DNA from 2 places in the Streptomyces sp. DG2A-72 genome. Region 2 is predicted to be linked to the other one. Evidence: predicted binding sites of a transcription regulator. Region 2 holds the regulator's gene; the other holds the start of a gene.

Region 1 (11,949 bases), 990 kb from region 2:
ATCCTTGGCAGTCGCCGATATCTGGTACTTCGTCCCCCGCTCCAGCTGCTCCTTCGGCTTCCAAACGGAGCCGTCCGCGGACATCTCTCCCGGTACGGCCGTCCCCGCTCCCGCGACCGTCATCTTCACGCCGGTCAGCTTGCCGCCGCTCACCTTCACGCCGGTCGTGTTGATCGACGCGCTCGTCGAGCCGTCCTTCGCCGAGATGACGATCTTCGCGGTGGACGTCTTCGGCTTGTCCCCGCCGCCCTTGCCGTCGTTGCTGGCGTTCGCGCTGCCGCCGCACGCGGTGAGAGCGAGGGCGCCGACCATCAGGACGGCACTGGCCCCCAGTGCGCGTCGTGCTGCTATGTCCGGCGTTGTCACTAGCTGCTCCAGGTTCATGTGATGTGCGTGATCCGCTCCAGTCCGTAGAGAAAGAGGGGATCGGCCCCCGGTCGGGTTCCCGCCGAGCGCCGTGAAGCCCATCACGTGACAGAACCGGGACAATTGCGCGTACTGCCCTGTGAGTTACCTTTCAGTCAGTTGTCGTAGTCGCCTCTTGGACGGCCCTCGGAGTCACCGCTCGTACAGCTCCCGGTACGACGGCCACGCCCCGCCCGGCCCGTCCACCGACTCGGCGGCATGCACGGCCCGCACGATGGCCCGCGTCACCGTGTCCGCGCCCGCCGCGAGCACCTCGTTCAGGGCGAGCGGGTGCTCGGCGTCCAGGGCGCGCTCTCCTGTCGCCAGCGCGAACACCGTGTCCCCGTCGTTGAGCAGATGCACCGGCCGTACGGCGCGCGCGATGCCGTCGTGCGCCGTGCCGGCCAGTTTCTGGGCCTGCGCCTTCGACAGGTCCGCGTCCGTGGCCACCACCGCGAGCGTGGTGTTGAGCGGCACCGGTGCGTTCTTGGCCGCGATCTCGGCGAGCCGCCGACGCGCGGCCTCGTGAACCCGCGCCTCCGGGTAGCTCACCCGCCCCTGGAACAACTCCCCGTACAGCACCCCCGTTTCCGGATCCGTCGCCGAACCCGCCGCGTTCGCGACCACCAGCGCCGCGACCGTGATCCCGGAGTCGAGGACGGCGCTCGCGGTGCCGATGCCACCCTTGACCGGACCGACCGTGGCGCCCGTACCGGCGCCCACGCACCCTTCCTCCACCCGCGCGCCGAGCTCGCTCGCCGCGGCAGCCTCGACCGCGGCCCGGCCGGTGGCCGCGTCCGGCCTGGCCCGGAAGTCGCCGCCCCGCCCCAGATCGAAGACACAGGCGGCGGGCACCACCGGCACGACATGCGCGGGATCGGCGCCCACGCGTACCCCGCGTCCCCGCTCCTCCAGCCAGGCCATCACGCCGGACGCCGCGTCCAGCCCGTACGCGCTGCCCCCGGTCAGCACGATCGCCTCGACCTTCCGCACCAGGTTGCGCGGGTCCAGCGCGTCGGTCTCCTTGGTGCCGGGCCCGCCACCGCGCACGTCCACCGCGGCGACGGCCCCGCCCTCCGGGGCCAGCACGACCGTGGTGCCGGTGAGCCAACCGCCGCCGGTACGCGTCGCGTGGCCCACCCGCACACCGGCCACGTCCGTCAATGCGTCAACTGTCATGGGCCCCAGTCTCGCCCGTGCGCCCGCCCCCGCGGCCGGTTCACGCCGTCGGCGCCGTCGCGCGTTCTCCGCTCTCCCGCGAGGTCGTGCGCGCCGTCAGTGTCTCCCCGGTCGCCACCGTGAGCGCCAGCACGACGCCTGCGGCGAGGACCGCCCAGTCACCCAGGAAGGTGCAGAGGATCACCAGCAGGGCCGCCGTCGGCAGCACCAACTGCTGGACGATGCCCACCTTGAAGTGACGGGAATGCAGCGCCCAGACCGTCAGCAGATACAGCGCCGCCGGCAGCGTCACCGCGGCCGACGCCGCCAGCGTGGAGATATGCGCCTTGCCGACGGACTGTTCGACCGCCACCTCCAGACCGGCGCCGATCGCCGCCGCCGACGCGAAGATCAGGTAGTGCCCGTACCCCCACAGGAACGCCTGCCCGTTGGACCGCAGATGGCCGTGGATCGGCACCACGAAGTAGATCCACCAGGCGGCGAAGATGATCAGCAGCCCGCCCGCGGCGATCGGCAGCAGCTCACCCAGTGCGTCGTTCTCGTCGATGCCGGTCTTCACCCCGATCGTGGCCGCCGCGATCGTCTCTCCCAGCACGATGATCGTGAACAGCCCGTACCGCTCGGAGATGTGGTGCGGATGCCATGACGTGGTGAAGTCCTTCTCCGCGTACAGCGGTACGCACATCTCCAGGATCGCCATCACGAGGAAGCCCCAGGGCAGGGCGTCGTCGGGCAGCGCAAGCAGCACCAGCCAGCCGGTCTGACAGGCCAGCACGCCACCGGCGTACCGCCGGGCCGTCGTTCTCTCCGGGCCGTCGGCCGACTGCGCCGCGCGCAGCCACTGTGTCACCAGGGCCAGCCGCATGATCACGTAGCCCAGGGTGACGACCAGGAAGTCGTGGTCCTCGAAGGCCCGGGAGACCCCGGCCGCCAGGACCAGGACTCCCGCGATCTGGATCAGGGTGACGACCCGGTAGAACACGTCGTCGTTGTCGTACGCCGAGGCGAACCAGGTGAAGTTCATCCACGCCCACCAGATGGCGAAGAAGGACATCGCGTAGTAGAGGATCCCCTCGCCCGCATGTCCCTCGGCGACGGCGTGCACCAGCTGGAGGCCCGCCTGCGCGATGGCGACGACGAAGCACAGGTCGAAGAAGAGCTCCAGCGGCGTGGCGGCCCGGTGCGCCTCGTCGCGACCGCGGGCGGTGAGCCTGCGCAGCGGTCGTCGGCGTTCTGATGGGCCGGGGGAGGTGGGCGCCGGAGTCGGACTGGATGTCATGAGTCCAAGCACAGCAGATAACCCGCCGAAATTCCTGTGAAGGCTTCACAAGAACCGGGGGCCCCGGAGAGCCCGCGAAAGACCAGGTCAGACGAGGCGCGGGCGGGTACGGCCGCCTGCGGCCGTACCCTGAAGGCATGAGTACCGGCCCCGACCCCGAGCAGCCCGCCCCGAAGCCCGCGTTGATCTTCGACGACCCGCTGGACCAGCAGTCCTCGGACGACACGGACCGCGGCTGGGGCGAGCGGCCCGGCGCCGACGGCAGCAGCGCGGCCGACCTCAAGCGCTTCCTGGACGAGAAGCCGCCGCACCACCTCTGAGCCCGGCGGGTCCGGCAGGCTCTCGCCCGCCGGACCTCCCGAACCTCCGCGGTTACTGCTTGTTGTGCCCCGACCGCTGCCGCTACGGCTCGTTGTGCCCCGAGCCGCGCTGTGCGACCAGGGCGTCGCGGATCTCCTTGAGCACCTCCAGCTCGGTCACCTCCATGACCTCGTGCGCGCCCTCCTTCGCCTTCCGGCGGGCCTCCAGGCGGGCCAGGTACTTCGCCATCGGCAGCACCATCAGGAAGTAGACGACCGCCGCGGTGATCACAAAGCTCAGGGTCGCGCCGAGGACCGAGCCCCACAGCAGCCGGATGCCGTGATCGCCCTGGCAGTTGTCGCTCAGACAAGAGCTGTAGTTGTCGAGGTTCTTCGTGCCGATCGCTCCGACCAGCGGGTTGATGATCCCCTTCACCACCGCGTTGACGATGTTGGTGAAGGCGGCACCGATGACCACCGCAACCGCCAGGTCGACCACGTTCCCGCGCATCAGGAAGGCCTTGAAGCCCTCCCAGATGCTCGGATCCTTCTTCTCGCTCACCGCGGAGCCTCTCCTCGCACACACAGGCTGTGGAACCAAACGCTCCGCAACCTACGTCAGCCCTTGGTCGCCACGTACAACTGGGTAGCTTGAACGAGCGACTTGACACCAGCGTGCGCAGAAGGCGAACCGCCCGGCTCAGCACAGCGTCACCGCCAGCCGCGCCGTCGCACTGGCACCGGCGAGACCCGCCGCCGTGGAGCGCGGCACCGACAGGACGACCAATGCCCCGCTCTCACCGGCAAAGTCCACAGGCTCGGGCACCTTCGTCACCCGCGCCCCGCGAGCGACCACGCGCGCATCACCGCCCGTCGCGGTCTCCTCGGCGGCGATGACGTCGACCCGGTCGCCGGGCCGCAGCAGCCGGACCGTCTCTCCGTCGGCGATCCGCACCGGCGCGGACACCCGCTCGTCGGTGCGGTGTTGGCGTACCGGCTCGGCCACCGGGTGCCCGCGCGCCCGGTCGGCCTCCCGCGGGCCCGCCGCCACGAGCGCCGCCGCGGTGACGGCGAGCCCGGCTGCCACGGCCCGCCTCCGGTGCCGTACAAGACGGCGCAGTTGACAGCGACCGCCGCGCACCCGGACGGGAGCGAAGTGCGGCACCTCGCATGTGGCGGGAGCGTCGGTGCCGAGCGGAAGAGGCGAAATCAGAGAGGAGGAAGAGGGAGAGGACGAGGAAGAGGGAGAGGGAGAAGGCGTGAAGGACATGCGGACCACCACCTGTGCGTGACGAGGAATTCGGCTTTCCACGCCACGATGACGCTTCGCGCCGCCGCTCGCTGACGCCCGTGCGCTACTGGCCGGTTGTGGACAACTCCCTCACCCGAACGGGAAGTTCCGCCCTTCAGCCCGTCCTCTTGAGCACGCTGCCCCCTCCGCTACGGCAGCTCGAACCCCGGATCCATCCCGCCCAGCGCCGTCGTGCACAGGCAGTCCCGCTCCTCGGTGGCGGGCAGCGCGGCGACGGCGTCGAACAGCACGCCCCGCAGCCGGTCCACATTGGCCGCGAACACCTGCAGAACCTCGTCGTGGGAGACGCCCTCGCCGGTCTCGGCGCCCGCGTCGAGGTCGGTGACCAGGGTCAACGACGAGTAGCAGAGCTCGAGTTCACGGGCCAGCGCGGCCTCGGGGTGCCCGGTCATCCCCACCACGGACCAGCCCTGCGCCCGGTGCCACAACGATTCCGCACGGGTCGAGAAGCGCGGCCCCTCGATCACCACCAGCGTGCCGCCGTCCACCGCCTCCCAGTCGCGCCCCCGCGCCGCCTTCAGCGCAGCCGCCCGCCCGGTGGGGCAGTAGGGGTCGGCCAGGGACACATGCACCACGTTCGGCAGGATGCCGTCGGGCAGCGGAAGCCCGTCGAAGTACGACCCCGCCCGGGACTTCGTACGGTCGACCAGCTGATCGGGCACGAGCAGCGTGCCGGGTCCGTACTCCGGGCGCAGGCCGCCCACCGCGCACGGGCCGAGGACCTGACGCACGCCGACCGACCGCAGTGCCCACAGGTTGGCGCGGTAGTTGATGCGGTGCGGCGGCAGATGGTGGCCGCGTCCGTGCCGGGGCAGGAAGGCGACCCGCCGCCCGGCGATCTCGCCGAGGAAGAGCGAGTCACTGGGCGCACCGTACGGGGTGTCCACCTGGATCTCGGTCACGTCGTCGAGGAACGAATAGAAGCCGGAGCCCCCGATTACACCGATCTCTGCGTTGGCCATGACCAGCACACTAGCTGGCCCCGGCCGGGCGCAGAGAGGGGCTCCGGAAATGCCGGGAACCCTGCCGTCGTACGACGACAGGGTCCGGTGAGCGAGGCTTGCGCGTCCTACGCGGCGGAGCTGCTGCTGGACGAGGTGCCGGAACTCGACGAGGTGCCGGTGCTCGACGACTTCGTGTCCGAGGACGACGACGTGGTCGAGGAGTCCGAGGTGGACGTCGACGGCTTCGACGCCGGAGAGCTGCTCGACGAGGAGCCGCGGCTGTCGTTGCGGTAGAAGCCGGAGCCCTTGAAGACGATGCCGACCGCGGAGAACACCTTCTTGAGGCGGCCCTGGCAACTGGGGCAATCGGTCAGGGCGTCGTCGGTGAACTTCTGCACCGCCTCGAGGCCCTCGCCGCACTCGGTGCACTGGTACTGGTAGGTGGGCACTGTCTTCCTCCTGGCACTCTCACTCGATGAGTGCTAACGATCGTCCATACTAACCCGCGCCGCCAGCAAATGGAGTAACGTGCGTCACCTGCCGCCAGGCAGCGGTCAGGGCTTGACCGCCGTGAGGGCACTTGTGCCCAAGTGGGAAGCCGCGTAGCGGCGGAGTCACAGTGACGTATTCCTCGGGAATTGGGAATTCACCGTCACATCTCACCGATCGCGACAGGCTCGCGATAGGCCGCGCCGCGCGCGACCACTTTGGTCGCGCGCGGCGGCGCCAGCCTCGAGCGCAGTGCCAGAAGCGTCCCCAGGGCGAGCACGGTGCCGCCCATCGGCACGAGGAATCCGGCACCGCCCCAGAAGCGGTCCTCGAGTTGCCCGGCGACCGTGACGGCCGCCGCCTGTCCGAGGGCCACCGCGCCGGTGAGCCAGGTGAAGGCCTCGGTGCGGGCGCCGGCCGGGACCAGGCCCTCGACCAGCGTGTAGCCGGTGATCAGTGCGGGCGCGATGCACATGCCCACGAGCAGGCCGAGGCCCGCGAGGACCAGGACGGAGTGCGCGGCCCACAGGCCGGAGGCCGTCAGGGCGAGCGCACCGTACGCCACCAGGAGGCGGCGCTGCGGGGCGACCTTCCAGGCGATCGCGCCGCAGACGAGGCCGGAGAGCATGTTGCCCGCGGCGAAGACGCCGTACAGGACGCCGTTCAGTCCGGGTTCGCCGATCGACTCGCTGAACGCGGCCAGCGAGACCTGCATCCCGCCGAAGACGGCGCCGATGCCGAGGAACGTCACGATCAGAATGCGCACTCCAGGGATGCGCAGCGCGGAAACGTGCTCCACGCGCGCGTGCCCGCTCACCGTGACGCGGGGCTGTGTGTTCTTCTGCGCCGCGAACAGCAGACCGCCGATGAGCGTCAGCGCCGCCTCGGTCACCAGGCCCGCGGCCGGGTCGACGGCGGTGCACAGGGCGGTCGCCAGCAACGGGCCGACGACGAAGGTCAGCTCGTCGGTGACGGACTCGAAGGCCGCCGCGGTCGTCATCAGGGGGGAGTCCTGGAGCTTCACGCCCCAGCGGGCCCGCACCATGGGCCCGATCTGCGGCACGGAGGCGCCGGTGGGCACCGCCGCCGCGAACAGCGCCCACAGGGGCGCGTCCGTGAGCGCGAGGGCCGTCAGGGTCAGGCCCGACAGCGTGTGCACCAGCACGCCGGGGACCAGCACGGCGCGCTGTCCGTAGCGGTCCGCGAGGCGCCCGCTGTAGGGCGCGAACACAGCCATGGAGACACCGGTGGCCGCCGCGACGGCGCCCGCGGCGCCGTACGAGCCGGTGGTGTGCTGCACGAGCAGCACGATGGAGAGGGTGAGCATCGCGAACGGCTGGCGTGCCGCGAAACCGGGGAGCAGGAACGTCCAGGCGCCGCGGGTGCGCAGCAGTTGCCCGTAGCCCGGGCGGGAGGAGGCCGGCGAGTTCTTCGACGGCTCGGTGGTGACCGTGGATGCCACGGTCCGTGCCTTTCTGCCGCCTGGTAGCGCGCCCCCTCAGGGGGCGGCGCCGAGAGCTGTCCTCTTGCGCGGAACTGCGGTAGATACCGGGGCCCACTGCGGGGGCGTCCCGGCCGCCATACGGTCGCGCCAGCTCTGCGTCAGACAGAGTTGGTTCGATCAAAGTGCGCCTTCATCGTACAGGGATCGGTGACTGACGCGCCTGTGAAAGTGACCACCATGGTGGCGTTCACCTGTGATTGTTGTCGCCGTTGGTCCCCAGCCATCCAGCCAGCTTGCCGCCGTGCCCCACCGCCCGCAGTCGCCGCTCCGCCGCGTCCCGGACGGGATCCGTGGCGACCACGAGCAGTTCGTCCCCGCGTCGCAGCACGGTCGTCGGCAGCGGAACGAACGATTTCCCGTCGCGTACGACAAGCGTGACGGCGGCCCCGGCCGGCAGTCGCAGTTCGTTGATCTCCACGCCGTGCATCTTCGACCCCTCGGGGATCGACAGGGACAGCAGATGCCCGCGCAGCCGCTCCAGCGGCGCCGACTCGATGCCGAGGTCGGAGGCCTCGGTCTCCTCGCCCAGCTGCAGCTTGCGGGCCAGCCACGGCAGTGTCGGCCCCTGGATCAGGGTGTAGACGACGACCAGCACGAAGACGATGTTGAAGATACGGCGGCTGGCTTCGACGCCCTCCACCATGGGGATCGTCGCCAGGATGATGGGCACGGCGCCGCGCAGCCCGGCCCAGGACATCAGCGCCTGCTCCGTCCATGGCACCCGGAACGGCACCAGGCACAGCACCACGCTCAGCGGACGCGCCACCATGGTCAGCACCAGCCCGATGACCAGCGCGGGCACGATGTCGTCGCCCAGCTCGTGCGGGGTGACCAGCAGGCCGAGCAGGACGAACATGCCGATCTGCGCGATCCAGCCGAGCCCGTCGGCGAAACCGCGTGTGGCGGGCCAGTGCGGCAGCTTCGCGTTGCCCATGACCATCGAGGCGAGATACACACCGAGGAAGCCGCTGCCGTGGACCATCGCGCCCGCCGCGTACGCGGTGACGGCGATGGCCATGACGGCGATCGGGTAGAGGCCGGAGGCGGGCAGTGCCACATGCCTGAGCCCCCAGGAGCCCAGCCAGCCCACCGCGAGACCGATGGCGGCGCCGATGGCCAGCTCCAGGAGTATCTCGCCCACCAGCACATACCAGTGCTCGATCGGTCCCGCCGTGGAGAAGGCGAGCACCAGGATGACCACGGGGGCGTCGTTGAAGCCGGACTCGGCCTCCAGCGTGCCTGTCACGCGCGCGGGGAGGGGGATTCTCCGCAGCACCGAGAAGACGGCCGCGGCATCCGTCGACGACACCACCGCGCCGATGATCAGTGCCTGACGCCACTCCAGCCCGATGAGATGGTGCGCGGCCGTCGCCGTGATCCCGACGCTGACCGCGACCCCGACGAGCGCCAGCATGGAGGCGGCCGGCAGGGCGGGCTTGACCTCTTTCCACTTCGTGCCGAGACCGCCCTCGGCGAGGATCACGACCAGCGCCGCATAGCCGATCACCTGCGTCAGTTCGGCATCGTTGAAGTGGATGTCACCGATGCCGTCCTGGCCCATGAGGACGCCGATGCCCAGGTAGACGAGCAGGCCGGGGAGCCCGCTGCGCGAGGAGATCCGGACCGCTGCGACGGCGACGAGCAGGACGAGCGAGCAGACGAGCAGAAGTTCGTTGAGATCGTGGACTGTCAGCGGCCGTTCCCTTTCCTGGCTCACACGGCACGCGCGCGTGGGCTCATGTACATCGGACACGAAGGCGCAGTGCTCCGCACCCAAGTACTTCGTTACCTTACCTAACTCTTGACGATTCCTTGACGTTCCGAGGGTGAGATCGAACGCCCGTCCGTCCCAGTTCCCCACTCCGCGTCAAGGGGCTACGGGCCCTGCGCCTATGGTTGCTCCAGCGCTCATTCAAAAGGACAGCCGGCCCTGCCGCTCGCGTAAGGACAGCAAGGACAGCGATGCCCCCCAATACCACCGCCTCATCGGGTCAGCAGCCCGGCAAGTCTCGGAGGAAGAAGGGGCCCAGAGCCCGTCTGATCGTCCTCGTCCTCGTGCTGGCCCTCGTCGGAGGGGTTGCCTACGGGGGGTACTGGTCGATCAGCACCGTCCGTGCCTCCTTCCCGCAGACCAAGGGTTCCATCTCGCTCGACGGCCTGTCGGCACCCGTCGACGTCAAGCGTGACGGCAACGGCATCCCGCAGATCTACGCCTCTTCCGACGAGGACCTGTTCATGGCGCAGGGCTACGTCCAGGCGCAGGACCGGTTCTACGAGATGGACGTGCGCCGGCACATGACCTCCGGGCGCCTGTCGGAGATGTTCGGCAAGGGCCAGGTCGACAACGACGCGTTCCTGCGGACCCTGGGCTGGGACCGCGTGGCGAAGAAGGAGTACGACACCAAGCTGTCGCCCGCCACGAAGAAGTACCTCCAGGCGTACGCCAAGGGAGTCAACGCCTACCTGGAGGGCAAGGAAGGCAAGGAGATCTCCCTGGAGTACGCGGCTCTCGGGTTCAGCAACGACTACAAGCCCGAGAAGTGGACCCCGGTCGACTCGGTGGCCTGGCTGAAGGCGATGGCCTGGGACCTGCGCGGCAACATGGAGGACGAGATCGACCGCGCCCTGATGACCAGCCGCCTGGGCCCCAAGCAGATCGATGACCTGTACCCGGACTACCCGTACGGCCGGAACAAGGCGATCGTCCAGGACGGCCAGTACGACGACCTCACGAAGACCTTCGAGCAGAGCGACAGCGAGAGCGGCACGTCAGGAACGTCCTCGGGCGGCACGACGGGCCAGTCCTCCTCGGGCACGGCCTCCTCGGCCCTCCAGACCCAGCTGACGGGCCTCTACGACGTCCTGGACGACCTCCCCACGGCCGTCGGCGTGAACGGCAACGGCATCGGCTCCAACGCCTGGGTCGTCTCCGGCAAGCACACCATCACCGGCAAGCCGCTGCTGGCCAACGACCCGCACCTGTCGGCCTCGCTGCCGTCCGTCTGGTACCAGATGGGCCTGCACTGCCGCACCGTCTCCAGCAAGTGCCAGTACGACGTCAGCGGCTACACCTTCGCGGGCATGCCCGGCGTCGTCATCGGCCACAACCAGAACATCTCCTGGGGCATGACCAACTCCGGCGTCGACGTCACCGACCTCTACCTGGAGAAGCTCACCGGCGACGGCTACCTGTACGACGGCAAGGTCAAGCCGTTCACCTCGCGCGAGGAGACCATCAAGGTCGCCGACGGCACCTCCAAGAAGATCATCGTCCGGGAGACCCAGGACGAGAAGACCGAGGGCGGGGAGACCTTGCAAGGGATGCCCCTGCTGTCCGACCGCGACGACGAGCTGGTGAAGGTCGGCAGAAAGGCCACCGTCGACGCCGCCGCCCCCGACCGCGGGGACGGCTACGGCATCGCACTGCGCTGGACAGCCCTGGACGCGGGCACCACCATGGACGCCGTCTTCGCCATGGACAAGGCGGCCGACTGGAACGACTTCCGCGAGGCGGCGGCGCTGTTCGAGGTGCCCTCGCAGAACCTGGTCTACGCCGACACCCAGGGCAACATCGGCTACACGCTGCCTGGCAAGATCCCCACGCGCGCGAAGGACGACAGCGGCTCGATCCCGGCGCCGGGCTGGGACTCCAAGTACGAGTGGACCGGCTACATCGACCAGGACGAACTGCCCTTTGAACTCAACCCGAAGCGCGGCTACATCGTCACCGCCAACCAGGCCGTCATCGACCAGGACAAGTACCCCTACACGCTGACCACGGACTGGGGTTACGGCGCCCGCAGCCAGCGGATCACCGACCTGATCCAGTCGAAGATCGACGACGGCGGCAAGATCTCCACCGACGACATGCGCCAGATGCAGCTCGACAACAGCAGCGAGATCGCCAAGCTGCTCGTGCCCCAGCTGTTGAAGATCGACATCGCCGACAAGGACGTCCGCGAGGCCCAGAAGCTCCTCGAGGGCTGGGACTACACCCAGGACGCCGACTCGGCGGCGGCCGCGTACTTCAACTCGGTCTGGCGCAACATCCTCAAGCTCGCCTTCGGCAACAAGCTGCCCAAGGAACTGCGGGTCGAGGGCCAGTGCCTGTGGGTCGACCCGGTCAACACCACCGGGCCCGCGGACGAGACCCAGAAGGTGCGCGAGTGCGGTCAGCGCGGAGCCGACCAGGCACAGCCGGACGGCGGTGACCGCTGGTTCGAGGTCGTACGGGGCCTCATGAACGACCCGGACAGCGACTGGTGGAAGACGCCTCGCTCGGGCACCCGCCCGGCCGCCGGCAACCGCGACGAGCTGTTCAAGCGCGCCATGATCGACGCCCGCTGGGAGCTGACCGCCAAGCTCGGCAAGGACATCGACACCTGGAACTGGGGCCGGCTGCACCGCCTGTTCCTCAAGAACCAGACCCTGGGCACCGCAGGCCCCGGCTTCCTGCAGTACGCCCTCAACCGCGGCCCCTGGAGGCTCAGCGGCGGCGAGGCGACGGTCAACGCGACCGGCTGGAACGCCGCCGGCGG
Region 2 (11,949 bases):
CCGCAGACCCTCCTCGGCGTGGTCGAGGACGAGACGTACACCAGCGAAACCTTTGAGCTGCGCCCCGGCGACACGCTGCTGTGCGTGACCGACGGGGTGACGGAGCGGCGCTCCGGCTCCCGCCAGTTCGACGACGGCGACGGGCTGGCGGAGGCGCTGACGGGGTGCGCGGGGCTCGGCGCGGAGCTGATCGCGGAGCGGATCCGCAGACTGGTGCACGAATTCGGCGGGAGGCCGCCGGAGGACGACCTGGCGCTGCTCGTGCTGCAAGCCGAGTAAAGGTTCCTGTGCTGGACAATGGAAGGCATGCCTTCCGCACTCCCCGACGGCGAGCCCGTCCCCGACGACGGCGCGCTCCCCGCGCCCGCGCTCGCCGGCGCCGCCGCCCGCCCCCTCGGGTTCTACCTGCACGTCCCGTACTGCGCCACCCGCTGCGGCTACTGCGACTTCAACACCTACACCGCGACGGAGCTGCGCGGCACGGGCGGCGTGCTGGCGTCCCGTGACAACTACGCGGAGACGCTGATCGACGAGGTCCGGCTGGCGAGGAAGGTGCTGGGCGACGATCCGCGCCCCGTCCGCACGGTCTTCGTCGGAGGCGGTACGCCGACGCTGCTGGCCGCGGACGATCTCGTACGGATGCTGGGGGCGATCCGCGACGAGTTCGGACTGGCAGCCGACGCGGAGATCACGACCGAGGCGAACCCGGAGTCGGTGGATCCGGCGTATCTGGCCACGCTCCGGGAGGGCGGCTTCAACCGGGTGTCGTTCGGCATGCAGAGCGCGAAGCAACATGTACTGCGCGTGCTGGACCGTACGCACACGCCGGGACGCCCTGAGGCCTGCGTCGCGGAGGCCCGGGCGGCGGGCTTCGAGCACGTCAACCTGGATCTGATCTACGGCACGCCGGGGGAGTCGGACGACGACTGGCGGGCCTCCCTGGAGGCCGCGATCGGCGCCGGGCCCGACCATGTCTCGGCCTACGCCCTGATCGTCGAGGAGGGCACACAGCTGGCTCGGCGCATCCGCCGGGGCGAGGTTCCGATGACCGACGACGACGTCCATGCGGACCGGTATCTGATCGCGGAGTCGGTGCTGTCGGGGGCCGGGTTCGAGTGGTACGAGGTGTCGAACTGGGCGACGTCGGATGCGGGGCGGTGCCTGCACAACGAGCTGTACTGGCGAGGGGCCGACTGGTGGGGGGCCGGGCCGGGAGCGCACTCGCACGTGGGCGGGGTGCGGTGGTGGAACGTGAAGCATCCGGGGGCGTATGCGGCGGCGCTGGCGGCGGGGCGGTCGCCGGGGGCCGGGCGGGAGCTGTTGTCGGAGGAGGACCGCAGGGTCGAGCGCATTCTGCTGGAGCTGCGGCTTCGGGAGGGGGTGCCGTTGGATTTGCTGCGGGAGGTGGGGCTTGCGGCTTCTCGGCGGGCGTTGGGGGAGGGGCTGCTCGATAGCGGGCCGTATGAGGAAGGGCGTGCCGTGCTGACGCTTCGGGGGCGGTTGCTGGCTGATGCGGTGGTCAGGGACCTGGTGGACTGATCACTCCCAAGGGTGAATCGGTGCGGAACGCCGGTTCGATCCCTAACCTGATTCGTAGGCTGCCCCCGTAATTGCACGGTGGCGGAAACCGGAGGGCTGCGGAGATGACCGCTGTGGACGACCGACCGATGACCACCGGCATGGTGAAGATCTTCGAGGAGCTTGAGCCTCCTGAGGGCGTCAAGATGGAACTCCTCCGGGGGGTAATCGTGATGATGGCCAGCCCTGACATCGTGCACAACATGATCGTTGCCGATGTACAGGACCAGATTCCGCGGCAGCGCTGGTCTCGCCTTCAGACTCAGGACGTGGACATCCTGGACGAGGCCAGCGAGCCGGTACCGGACCTGGTGGTCGTGGCGCGAGACGCCCTACCGGACTCGGGCCGTCTGCTGCCCTCCAAGCTGGTCACGATGGTCGTGGAGGTCGTCTCCAAGTCCAGCGTCCATCAGGACTACGTGATCAAGCGCTCGATCTACGCCGCCGGGAAGATCTCCGCCTACCTCATCCTCGACCCGATCATGGGGCACTGCGTCCTGCTGACGAAGCCCGCGGGCCAGGGCGAGGACGCCGACTACCTCAGCCAGGAGATCATCAAATTCGGAGACCCAGTCCCGCTGGAGCGTCTGGGACTCGAACTTGACACCAGCGAGTTCGGAACGTTCCCCAACGCTAGGCCCCACCGCTACCCGTAACAAAGTCGATCAGCTCCTCCACCCGCCCCAACAACTCCGGCTCCAGGTCCCGGTAAGACCCCACCCGCTTCAGAATCGCCTGCCACACCGCCCCGGTGTTCTCCGACGGCCACCCCAGCGCCCGGCACACCCCCGTCTTCCAGTCCTCCCCGTGCGGCACCTTCGGCCAGCCCGCGATCCCCAGGGACGACGGTTTCACCGCCTCCCAGATGTCGATGTACGGGTGGCCGACCACCAGCGCATGCTCGCTCGTCACCGACTCCGCGATACGCCACTCCTTCGTGCCCGGCACCAAGTGGTCGACCAGCACGCCCAGCCGCGCGTCCGGGCCCGGTGCGAATTCGGCCACGATGGACGGCAGGTCGTCGATGCCCTCCAGGTACTCCACGACCACGCCCTCGATGCGCAGGTCGTCGCCCCAGACCTTCTCGACGAGTTCCGCGTCGTGCCGGCCCTCGACGTAGATGCGCCCGGCGCGGGCGACACGCGCGCGTGCGCCGGGGACGGCGACGGAACCGGATGCGGTACGGGTGGGACGTACAGGACCGGCCGCAGGCTTCACCAGGGTCACCACTCGGCCCTCCAGGAGGAAGCCCCGCGGTTCCAGGGGAAACACACGGTGCTTGCCGAAGCGGTCCTCCAGGGTCACCGTGCCCGCCTCGCAGCGGATCACCGCGCCGCAGAAACCGGTGCCGGGTTCCTCGACCACCAGGCCGGGCTCCGCCGGGACCTCGGGGACGGGCTTGGGCTTCTTCCACGGCGGGGTCAGGTCCGAAGAGTACTGGCGCATTCGGATGACGATAGGAGAAGCCGGAGGGGTGTGGTCACGACACGCCGAATTCGCGCGCGAGCGCGTTCCGCTGCGCGCGGACGAACGCCGCGTCCACCACCGCTCCGTGACCGGGCACATACAGCGCGTCCTCGCCGCCGAGGTCCAGCAGACGATCAAGTGCCGCGGGCCAGTGGGTCGGTACGGCGTCGGCGCCCGCCTGCGGCTCCCCGGACTCCTCGACCAGATCGCCGCAGAACACGACCTCCGGATCGCCGGGGACGAGGACCGCGAGGTCGTGGGCGGTGTGGCCCGGACCCACGTTGGCGAGGAGGACCTGCCGGCCGCCGCCCAGGTCGAGGGTCCACTCGCCGGAGACGTGATGGCGGGGCGGGGTGAGGGCCTGCACCGCCTCGTCCGCCAGGCCGGCGTCCAGTCCGTGGCGTACCGAGTCCGTACGCAGTTCCTCGCGCCCGGTGTGCGAGTACGCCGTGTCGATGCCCACCGCGCCGTACAACTCCGCGCCCGCGAAGGCCCCCGCCCCGAAGACGTGATCGAAGTGCGGGTGGGTGAGCGCGAGATGAGTCACACGGTGGCCGGCGAGCTCCTGCGCCCCCGCACGCACGCGTGCGCCCTCAGGGAGGCTCGACCCGGCGTCGATCACCAGGGCCGCGCCGGCCCCGACGACCAGCCCCACCGTGCAGTCCCACACCGGCAGCCGGCACCGCCCGACCCCGGCCGCCAGCCGCTCCCACCCCAGCTCTTCCCAAGTCACGCTCATACGGCGACGCTAGCCGTACGACGCCGTCCTTGCCCCGTGAGTGCCTGACCGCCGTACACTGGGCCGGGGAACTCTGGCACTCGGAAGCGAAGAGTGCCAGGCGAGGCGCCGAGAGGACGACTTCTGGAGGTGTGCGCAGATGCTGAGTGAACGCAGGCTTCAGGTGCTGCGCGCCATCGTCCAGGACTACGTCGGCACGGAGGAGCCGGTCGGCTCCAAGGCGCTCACCGAGCGGCACAACCTCGGTGTCTCCCCGGCGACCGTGCGCAACGACATGGCAGCCCTGGAGGACGAGGGGTTCATCGCCCAGCCGCACACCAGCGCCGGGCGCATCCCCACGGACAAGGGCTACCGCCTCTTCGTCGACAAGCTGGCCGGCGTCAAGCCGATGAGCGCGCCCGAGCGGCGTGCCATTCAGAACTTCCTCGACGGGGCCGTCGATCTCGACGATGTGGTGGCGCGGACCGTGCGGCTGCTCGCGCAGCTGACGCGGCAGGTCGCCGTCGTGCAGTACCCCTCGCTCACCCGCTCCACCGTGCGGCACGTGGAACTGCTCTCGCTCGCTCCCGCGCGCGTGATGCTCGTGCTGATCACGGACACCGGGCGGGTCGAGCAGCGGATGGTCGACTGTCCGGCGCCGTTCGGCGAGGCCTCTCTCGCCGATCTGCGCGCGCGGCTCAACAGCCGGGTCGCCGGACGCCGGTTCTCCGATGTCCCGCAGTTGGTCGAGGACCTGCCCGAGGGCTTCGACCACGAGGACCGCGGCACGGTCTCGACGGTGCTCTCCACGCTTCTGGAGACCCTCGTCGAGGAGAACGAAGAGCGGCTGATGATCGGCGGCACCGCCAATCTCACCCGCTTCGGGCATGACTTTCCCCTCACGATCCGGCCGGTGCTAGAGGCGCTGGAGGAGCAGGTCGTGCTCCTCAAGTTGCTTGGTGAGGCCGGGGATTCGGGCATGACCGTACGCATCGGTCATGAGAACGCCTACGAGGGACTCAACTCCACGTCCGTCGTGTCGGTCGGCTACGGTTCGGGCGGCGAGGCAGTCGCCAAGCTCGGCGTGGTCGGACCGACCCGCATGGATTACCCGGGAACGATGGGAGCGGTACGCGCAGTGGCACGGTACGTCGGACAGATCCTGGCGGAGTCGTAAGTGGCCACGGACTACTACGCCGTTCTCGGCGTGCGCCGCGACGCGTCGCAGGAAGAGATCAAGAAGGCCTTCCGGCGGCTCGCACGCGAGCTGCACCCGGACGTCAATCCGGATCCGAAGACCCAGGAGCGGTTCAAGGAGATCAACGCCGCTTACGAGGTGCTGTCGGACCCGCAGAAGAAGCAGGTCTACGACCTCGGCGGCGACCCGCTGTCCCAGGCCGGCGGCGCCGGTGGCGCGGGCGGCTTCGGCGCGGGCGGCTTCGGGAACTTCTCGGACATCATGGACGCGTTCTTCGGTACGGCGTCCCAGCGCGGCCCGCGGTCGCGTACGCGGCGCGGCCAGGACGCGATGATCCGGCTGGACGTCGAGCTGGACGAGGCGGCCTTCGGCACGACCAAGGACATCCAGGTCGACACGGCGATCGTCTGCACCACCTGTAGTGGTGAGGGCGCGGCGCCGGGGACCTCCGCGCAGACGTGTGACATGTGCCGCGGTCGCGGTGAGGTGTCTCAGGTGACGCGGTCCTTCCTGGGCCAGGTCATGACCTCGCGTCCGTGCCCGCAGTGCCAGGGCTTCGGGACCGTGGTCCCCACGCCGTGCCCGGAGTGCGCCGGCGACGGGCGCGTACGGTCCCGCCGTACGCTCACGGTCAAGATCCCCGCCGGTGTCGACAACGGCACCCGCATCCAGCTCGCGGGCGAGGGCGAGGTCGGCCCCGGCGGCGGCCCCGCCGGTGACCTGTACGTCGAGATCCACGAGCTGCCGCACTCGCAGTTCCAGCGGCGCGGCGACGATCTGCACTGCACGGTCACGCTCCCGATGACCGCGGCGTCCCTCGGTACCAAGGTCCCGCTGGAGACGCTGGACGGCCTGGAGGAGGTCGACATCCGGCCCGGCACCCAGTCCGGCCAGTCGATCCCGCTGCACGGCCGGGGCGTCACGCATCTGCGCGGCGGCGGCCGGGGCGACCTGATCGTCCACGTCGAGGTCCAGACCCCGACCAAGCTCGACCCCGAACAGGAACGCCTACTCCGCGAACTGGCCAAGCTGCGCGGCGAGGAGCGGCCCACGGGGCAGTTCCAGCCGGGGCAGCAGGGGCTGTTTTCTCGGCTGAAGGATGCCTTCAACGGGCGTTGACGTCGCCTGGGAGGAGCTTGGCTGTCTGCTGGCGTAGGTGGCCGGAGGCCTGCCGGGGGTCCGGCCCGCCGCGCAGCGGCTATCGGACGCAGCGTCCCCCGGGCAGACACAGCCAGTCGGGGTAGCAGGGGTTGTTCTCGCGGTTGAAGGATGCCTTCAGCGGGCGTTAGCCCTGGCATGCCGTTGGCCTATGCCAGAGGGAAGGCCGGATTCGGACTTGTTCGGAGGACGTGACAACATGCCGTCATGTCCTCCGCACTGACCGATCTCTTCCCTCATCCGATCGTGCAGGCCCCCATGGCGGGCGGAGTCTCCGTCCCGCATCTCGCTGCCGCCGTGTCCGAGGCCGGCGGGCTCGGGTTTCTGGCCGCCGGGTACAAGACCGCCGACGGCATGTACCAGGAGATCGAACAGCTGCGGCGGATCACGAGCCGCCCGTTCGGCGTGAACCTGTTCATGCCGCAGCCCGAGTACGCCGATGCCGCCGCCGTGGACGTCTACGCCCATCAGCTCGCCGGTGAGGCCACCTGGTACGAGACCGAGCTGGGCGACCCCGACAGCGGTCGCGACGACGGCTACGACGCCAAGCTCGCCGTCCTGCTCGACAACCCGGTGCCGGTGGTCTCGTTCCACTTCGGCGTGCCCAGCCGGGACGTGCTGGACTCGCTGCGCCGCGTCGGCACCTTCACGCTGGTCACCGCGACCACCGCCGAGGAGGCCCTCGCCGTGCAGCGGGCCGGTGCCGACGGGGTGATCGTGCAGGGCATCGAAGCGGGCGGCCATCAGGGCACGCACCGGGACGTCCAGGAGACCGACGGCGGCGGCATCGGCCTGCTGTCGCTGATCGCGCAGGTCCGCGAGACCGTGTCGCTCCCGCTCGTCGCCGCCGGCGGCATCATGCGCGGCAGCCAGATCGCCGCCGCCCTCGCCGCGGGCGCCGGCGCGGCCCAGCTCGGCACGGCGTTCCTCGCCACCCCCGAGTCCGGCGCCAACGCCCTGCACAAGCAGGCGCTCACCAACCCCCTGTTCGTCCGTACGGAGTTGACGCGGGCGTTCTCCGGCCGCCCGGCCCGCGGCCTGGTCAACCGCTTCCTGCGCGAGCACGGCCCGTACGCGCCCGCCGCCTACCCGGAGATCCACCACCTCACCTCGCCGCTGCGCAAGGCGGCGGCCAAGGCGGGCGACGCGCAGGGCATGGCGCTGTGGGCGGGACAGGGCCACCGGATGGCCCGCGAACTGCCCGCCGGACAGCTGGTGGAGGTGCTGGCCGCCGAGATCGCCGCCGCGAAGACAGCGTTGTCGGCCGCTCCGTCCATGGGAGGCGGTGCCTGATGACCGCCCCCGTCTTCGTGGTCGAGCACTTCGACGCGGGCAGCGGCGGGCGGTACGTCCTCGACGGCCCCGAGGGGCGGCACGCGGTCTCGGTGAAGCGGCTGCGGCCCGGCGAGGACCTGGTGCTCACCGACGGGGCGGGCCGCTGGGCGGACTGCGTGGTGCTGGACACCGAGGGCAAGGACCGCCTCATCGTCCGGCTGGACTCGGTGGCCGAGCAGCCGCAGGCCGAACCCCGCATCACGATCGTCCAGGCCCTCCCCAAGGGCGACCGCGGCGAACTCGCCGTCGAGACGATGACCGAGGTCGGCGTGGACGCGATCGTGCCGTGGGCCGCCTCCCGCTGCATCACGCAGTGGAAGGGCGACCGCGGGCTGAAGGCACTGGCCAAGTGGCGGGCCACGGCGCGCGAGGCCGGCAAGCAGTCCCGCCGGGTGCGCTTCCCCGACGTCGCGGACGCCGCGACCTCCAAGCAGGTCGCGGCACTTCTCGCGAAGGCCGACTTCGCCGCCGTACTGCATGAAAGCGGTGCGGAACCCCTCGCCGGTGTCGAACTGCCCGCCCAGGGTGAGATCGTGCTGGTCGTCGGGCCCGAAGGGGGCGTCTCTCCCGAGGAGTTGACGCTGTTCGCGGAGGCCGGTGCGCAGGCGTACCGGCTCGGGCCCAGTGTGCTGCGTACCTCCACCGCCGGTACCGCGGCGGCGGCGCTTCTTCTCGGCCGCACCGGCCGGTGGTCCTGAACACCCGGGAGTGGTCATGGAACTCGCCCAAGTACGGCTGCTCGTCACCGACTTCGCCGCCTGCTACCGCTTCTACTCCGAGGTTCTCGGCCTCAAGCCGCAGTCGGGGGCGACGGAGGGTCCGTACGAGAAGTTCAGTTCCGCCACCGGCTCGGCGGGGATCGCGCTCCAGGACCGGGCGATGATGGCGGAGGTGCTGGGTGAGCTGGGTGACGCGGCCACGGGTCACCGTTCTCTGGTCGTCCTGCGCGTCGATGACCTGGACTCCTACTGCGAGCAGATCGCCGGGCGTGGCGCCACGCTGTTGCATGGGCCGACCCATATGGCCGCCCGTATGCGTGTCGCCCACCTCAAGGATCCGGAGGGCAACCTGGTGGAACTCCAGGAGTGGTTGCTGCTGCGCACGTGAGCGCTCCGCTGGAAGGGCGGTGGTGACCTGCGGGCCGGTGGGGGCTTGTCGCGCAGTTCCCCGCGCCCCTTTGGGGCGCCTCAGTCGGGCGGCACTTGAGTGGCCGTATGCGCTCTTTCGTGTCGGGCGGGACAGTGGCAGGCTGCCCTCCCATGGGGGCATTGCGGTGGGTTTGGGATCGCCCGCGCGGGGCGAGAGTGGTTGCCGTGGCTGGAGCCGTCGGCGGTGCCGTCGCCTGTGATCCGGCCGGGCTGAGTTCGGCGACGGTGGCGTACACGACCGACCAGACCGTCACCAAGGAACTGGAACGGCAGAACGCGAAGGTGAGCTGGCTCAGCTGCACGGCGTCCTTCGGGGACGGCAACAAGGCCTCTACGCCGGGGAGTTCGAGCCCGACCGAGGACGCCGTCGCCAATGTCGACTGCCAGGGCCGCACCGACCAGGGGCAGGACATCACCGTCACCGGCAAGGTGACGCGCGCGGTCAACGGCAAGTGCGTACGCGGGGACCTCACCGCCAAGATCGACGGCAAGGAGTGGTTCCACGTCGAGGGTCTCGGCGACTGCGACGCCGCGAACACCCCGCCGGTCGACAACCCGCAACAGCCCGGGGCCACGGTCACGGTCACCGAGACGAAGACCCTGTGGTGCAAGGAGCAGCCGGACTGCTGGCCCGAGGGCAAGTGAGCCGTGGTCCCCGCAGACCGGGCAAGTGATCCAAAGGCCTGTCCAGCGGCGCCGCGCCTGCATAGGGTGATCGGGTGACAGAGCCCGCATCCGCCGCGTATCTCCGCTTCCCGCACCTGCACGGCGACCTGGTCGCCTTCACCGCCGAGGACGACGTCTGGCTCGCGCCTCTCGACGGCGGCCGGGCCTGGCGGGTCAGCGCCGACAATGTGCCGGTCACCCTGCCGCGCATCTCGCCCGACGGTACGACGGTGGCGTGGACCTCCACCCGCGACGGCGCCCCAGAGGTGCACATCGCCCCCATCGACGGCGGGCCCGCCAAGCGCCTGACGCACTGGGGCAGTTCACGCACCCAGGTGCGCGGCTGGACCCCCGACGGCCAGGTTCTCGCCGTCACGACCTACGGCCAGGCCAACCTCCGCCGCAGCTGGGCCCACGCCGTCCCGCTCGACGGCGGACCGTCGACCGTCCTGCCGTACGGCTGGGTCGGCCATGTCGCCTACGGCCCGAGCGCGGTGCTGCTCTCCTCGCCCATGGGGCGGGAGGCGGCGTGGTGGAAGCGGTACCGGGGCGGTACGGCGGGCAAGTTGTGGATCGACCGGGAGGGGGACGGGGAGTTCGTACGGCTGCATGAAGAGCTGGACGGCAACCTCGAGTACCCGGTGTGGGCGGGGGAGCGGATCGCGTTCCTGTCCGACCATGAGGGGGTCGGGGCGTTGTACTCCTCCCTCGGCAACGGTTCGGATCTACGGCGGCACACTCCTGTCGACGGCTTCTACGCCCGGCACGCCTCCGGCGACGGCACCCGCGTCGTGTACTCCTCCGCCGGTGAACTCTGGATCCTGGACGACCTCGACGGCGCCGAGCCGCGGGGGCTCGACATCCGGCTCGGGGGGCAGCGCACCGACCGGCAGCCGTACCCGGTGAACGCCTCCCGCTGGTTCGGGTCGGCGTCCCCCGACCACACCGCGCGCGGCAGCGCGGTCGCGGTGCGCGGCGCCGTGCACTGGGTCACCCACCGCTCGGGACCGGCCCGCGCGCTCGCCGCCGAGCCCGGCGTACGGGCCCGGCTGCCGCGCACGTTCCGCGCGGAGGGCGAGGAGTGGGTGGTGTGGGTGACGGACGCCGAGGGCGACGACGCCCTGGAGTTCGCGCCGGCGACCGGTCTGGCTCCGGGGGCGACTCCGCGCCGGCTCGCCGCCGGGCAGCTGGGCCGCGTGCTCGGGCTCGCGATGGCGCCCGACGGCAGCAGGGCCGCCGTGGCCTCGCACGACGGACGTGTGCTGCTGGTCGAGCGCGAGACGGGTGAGGTGCGCGAGGTCGACCGCAGCGAGGACGGCGACGCCTCCGGGCTGGTCTTCTCGCCCGACTCGGCATGGCTGGCCTGGTCGCACCCCGGCCCGCGCCCGCTGTGCCATCTCAAGCTCGCCAACACCACCGACCTGTCGGTCACCGAGGCGACCCCGCTGCGCTTCCAGGACTACGCACCCGCGTTCACCCTCGACGGCAAGCACCTCGCCTTCCTGTCGACGCGCGCCTTCGACCCGGTCTACGACGAGCACGTCTTCGACCTGGCCTTCGTCGTCGGCTCCCGTCCGCACCTGATCACGCTGGCCGCGACCACCCCGTCCCCGTTCGGCCCGCAGCGGCACGGCCGCCCCTTCGACGCGCCGGACAAGGACGAGACCCCGGACAGCGAGGGCGCCCCGACCACCCGCGTCGACCTGGAGGGGCTCGCCGACCGGATCGTGCCGTTCCCGGTCGAGGCCGCCCGCTACTCCGGGCTGCGCGCCGCGAAGGACGGCGTGCTGTGGCTGCGCCACCCGGTGCGCGGGGCGCTGGGTGCCACCCGGGCCAACCCGGACGACCCCGACCCCAAGTCGGAGCTGGAGCGGTACGACCTCGTCCAGCGGCGCGTGGAGCATCTCGCGGACGACGCCGACCACTTCCGGGTCAGCGGCGACGGCAAGCGGGTCCTGCTGTGGACCGACGGCCGGCTCAAGGTCGTCCCCAGCGACCGGCGGGCCGCGGGCGACGACGAGAGCGACACCAACATCACCGTCGACCTCGGCCGGATCCGCCAGACCGTCGACCCGGCGGCCGAGTGGCGGCAGATGTACGAGGAGAACGGCCGCATCATGCGGGACAACTTCTGGCGTCCCGACCTGGGCGGCACGGACTGGAACGGCGTCCTCGACCGCTACCGCCCCCTCCTCGACCGCGTCGCCACCCACGACGACCTCGTCGACCTGCTGTGGGAGGTGCACGGCGAGCTGGGCACCTCCCACGCGTACGTCATGCCGCGCGGCGGCCACGGCAGTGGGGACCGGCAGGGGCTGCTCGGCGCGGACATCTCCCGCCACCCGGACGGCAGCTGGCGCATCGACCGGATCCTGCCCTCCGAGACGTCCGACCCGGATGCCCGTGCCCCGCTCGCCGCGCCCGGCGTGGCGGTTCGCGCGGGCGACGCGATCATGGCGGTGAACGGCGTCCCGGTCGACCCGGTGACCGGGCCCGGTCCTCTCCTCGTCGGTACGGCGGGCAAGCCGGTCGAGCTGACGGTGTCGCCCTCCGGCGGCGGCGAGCCCCGGCACGCCGTCGTCGTCCCCGTCGCCGACGAGGAGCCGCTCCGCTACCACGCCTGGGTCGCCGACCGGCGCGCCTACGTCCACGAACGCTCCGGCGGCCGTCTCGGCTACCTC

What was found. The regulator HrcA, encoded in region 2, represses chaperone genes, less so after heat shock. The targets are predictions, from matches to a motif close to TTNGCACTCNGNNNNNCNGAGTGCNAA.
Region 1: a site for HrcA is predicted at 5,878-5,904, ahead of QQY66_RS20085 (FmdB family zinc ribbon protein). Genes of this name have one in related genera too.

What each region holds. Positions count from the first base shown of each region.
Region 1 covers NZ_JASTLC010000001.1:4,266,783-4,278,731, reverse strand. Annotated here, with positions in the region: gene QQY66_RS20120 (Ig-like domain-containing protein) at 1-366, opposite strand, end outside; gene QQY66_RS20115 (P1 family peptidase) at 559-1,584, opposite strand; gene QQY66_RS20110 (low temperature requirement protein A) at 1,625-2,863, opposite strand; gene QQY66_RS20105 (hypothetical protein) at 3,001-3,183, shown strand; gene mscL (large conductance mechanosensitive channel protein MscL) at 3,266-3,724, opposite strand; gene QQY66_RS20095 (hypothetical protein) at 3,863-4,432, opposite strand; gene QQY66_RS20090 (S-methyl-5'-thioadenosine phosphorylase) at 4,603-5,436, opposite strand; gene QQY66_RS20085 (FmdB family zinc ribbon protein) at 5,544-5,867, opposite strand; gene QQY66_RS20080 (MFS transporter) at 6,071-7,369, opposite strand; gene QQY66_RS20075 (potassium/proton antiporter) at 7,599-9,164, opposite strand; gene QQY66_RS20070 (penicillin acylase family protein) at 9,374-11,949, shown strand, end outside.
Region 2 covers NZ_JASTLC010000001.1:3,278,635-3,290,583, reverse strand. Annotated here, with positions in the region: gene QQY66_RS15685 (ATP-binding SpoIIE family protein phosphatase) at 1-279, shown strand, start outside; gene hemW (radical SAM family heme chaperone HemW) at 307-1,539, shown strand; gene QQY66_RS15675 (Uma2 family endonuclease) at 1,644-2,234, shown strand; gene QQY66_RS15670 (DUF3097 domain-containing protein) at 2,212-3,024, opposite strand; gene QQY66_RS15665 (MBL fold metallo-hydrolase) at 3,059-3,784, opposite strand; gene hrcA (heat-inducible transcriptional repressor HrcA) at 3,924-4,940, shown strand; gene dnaJ (molecular chaperone DnaJ) at 4,941-6,080, shown strand; gene QQY66_RS15650 (nitronate monooxygenase) at 6,327-7,412, shown strand; gene QQY66_RS15645 (16S rRNA (uracil(1498)-N(3))-methyltransferase) at 7,412-8,152, shown strand; gene QQY66_RS15640 (VOC family protein) at 8,169-8,561, shown strand; gene QQY66_RS15635 (hypothetical protein) at 8,714-9,247, shown strand; gene QQY66_RS15630 (S41 family peptidase) at 9,322-11,949, shown strand, end outside.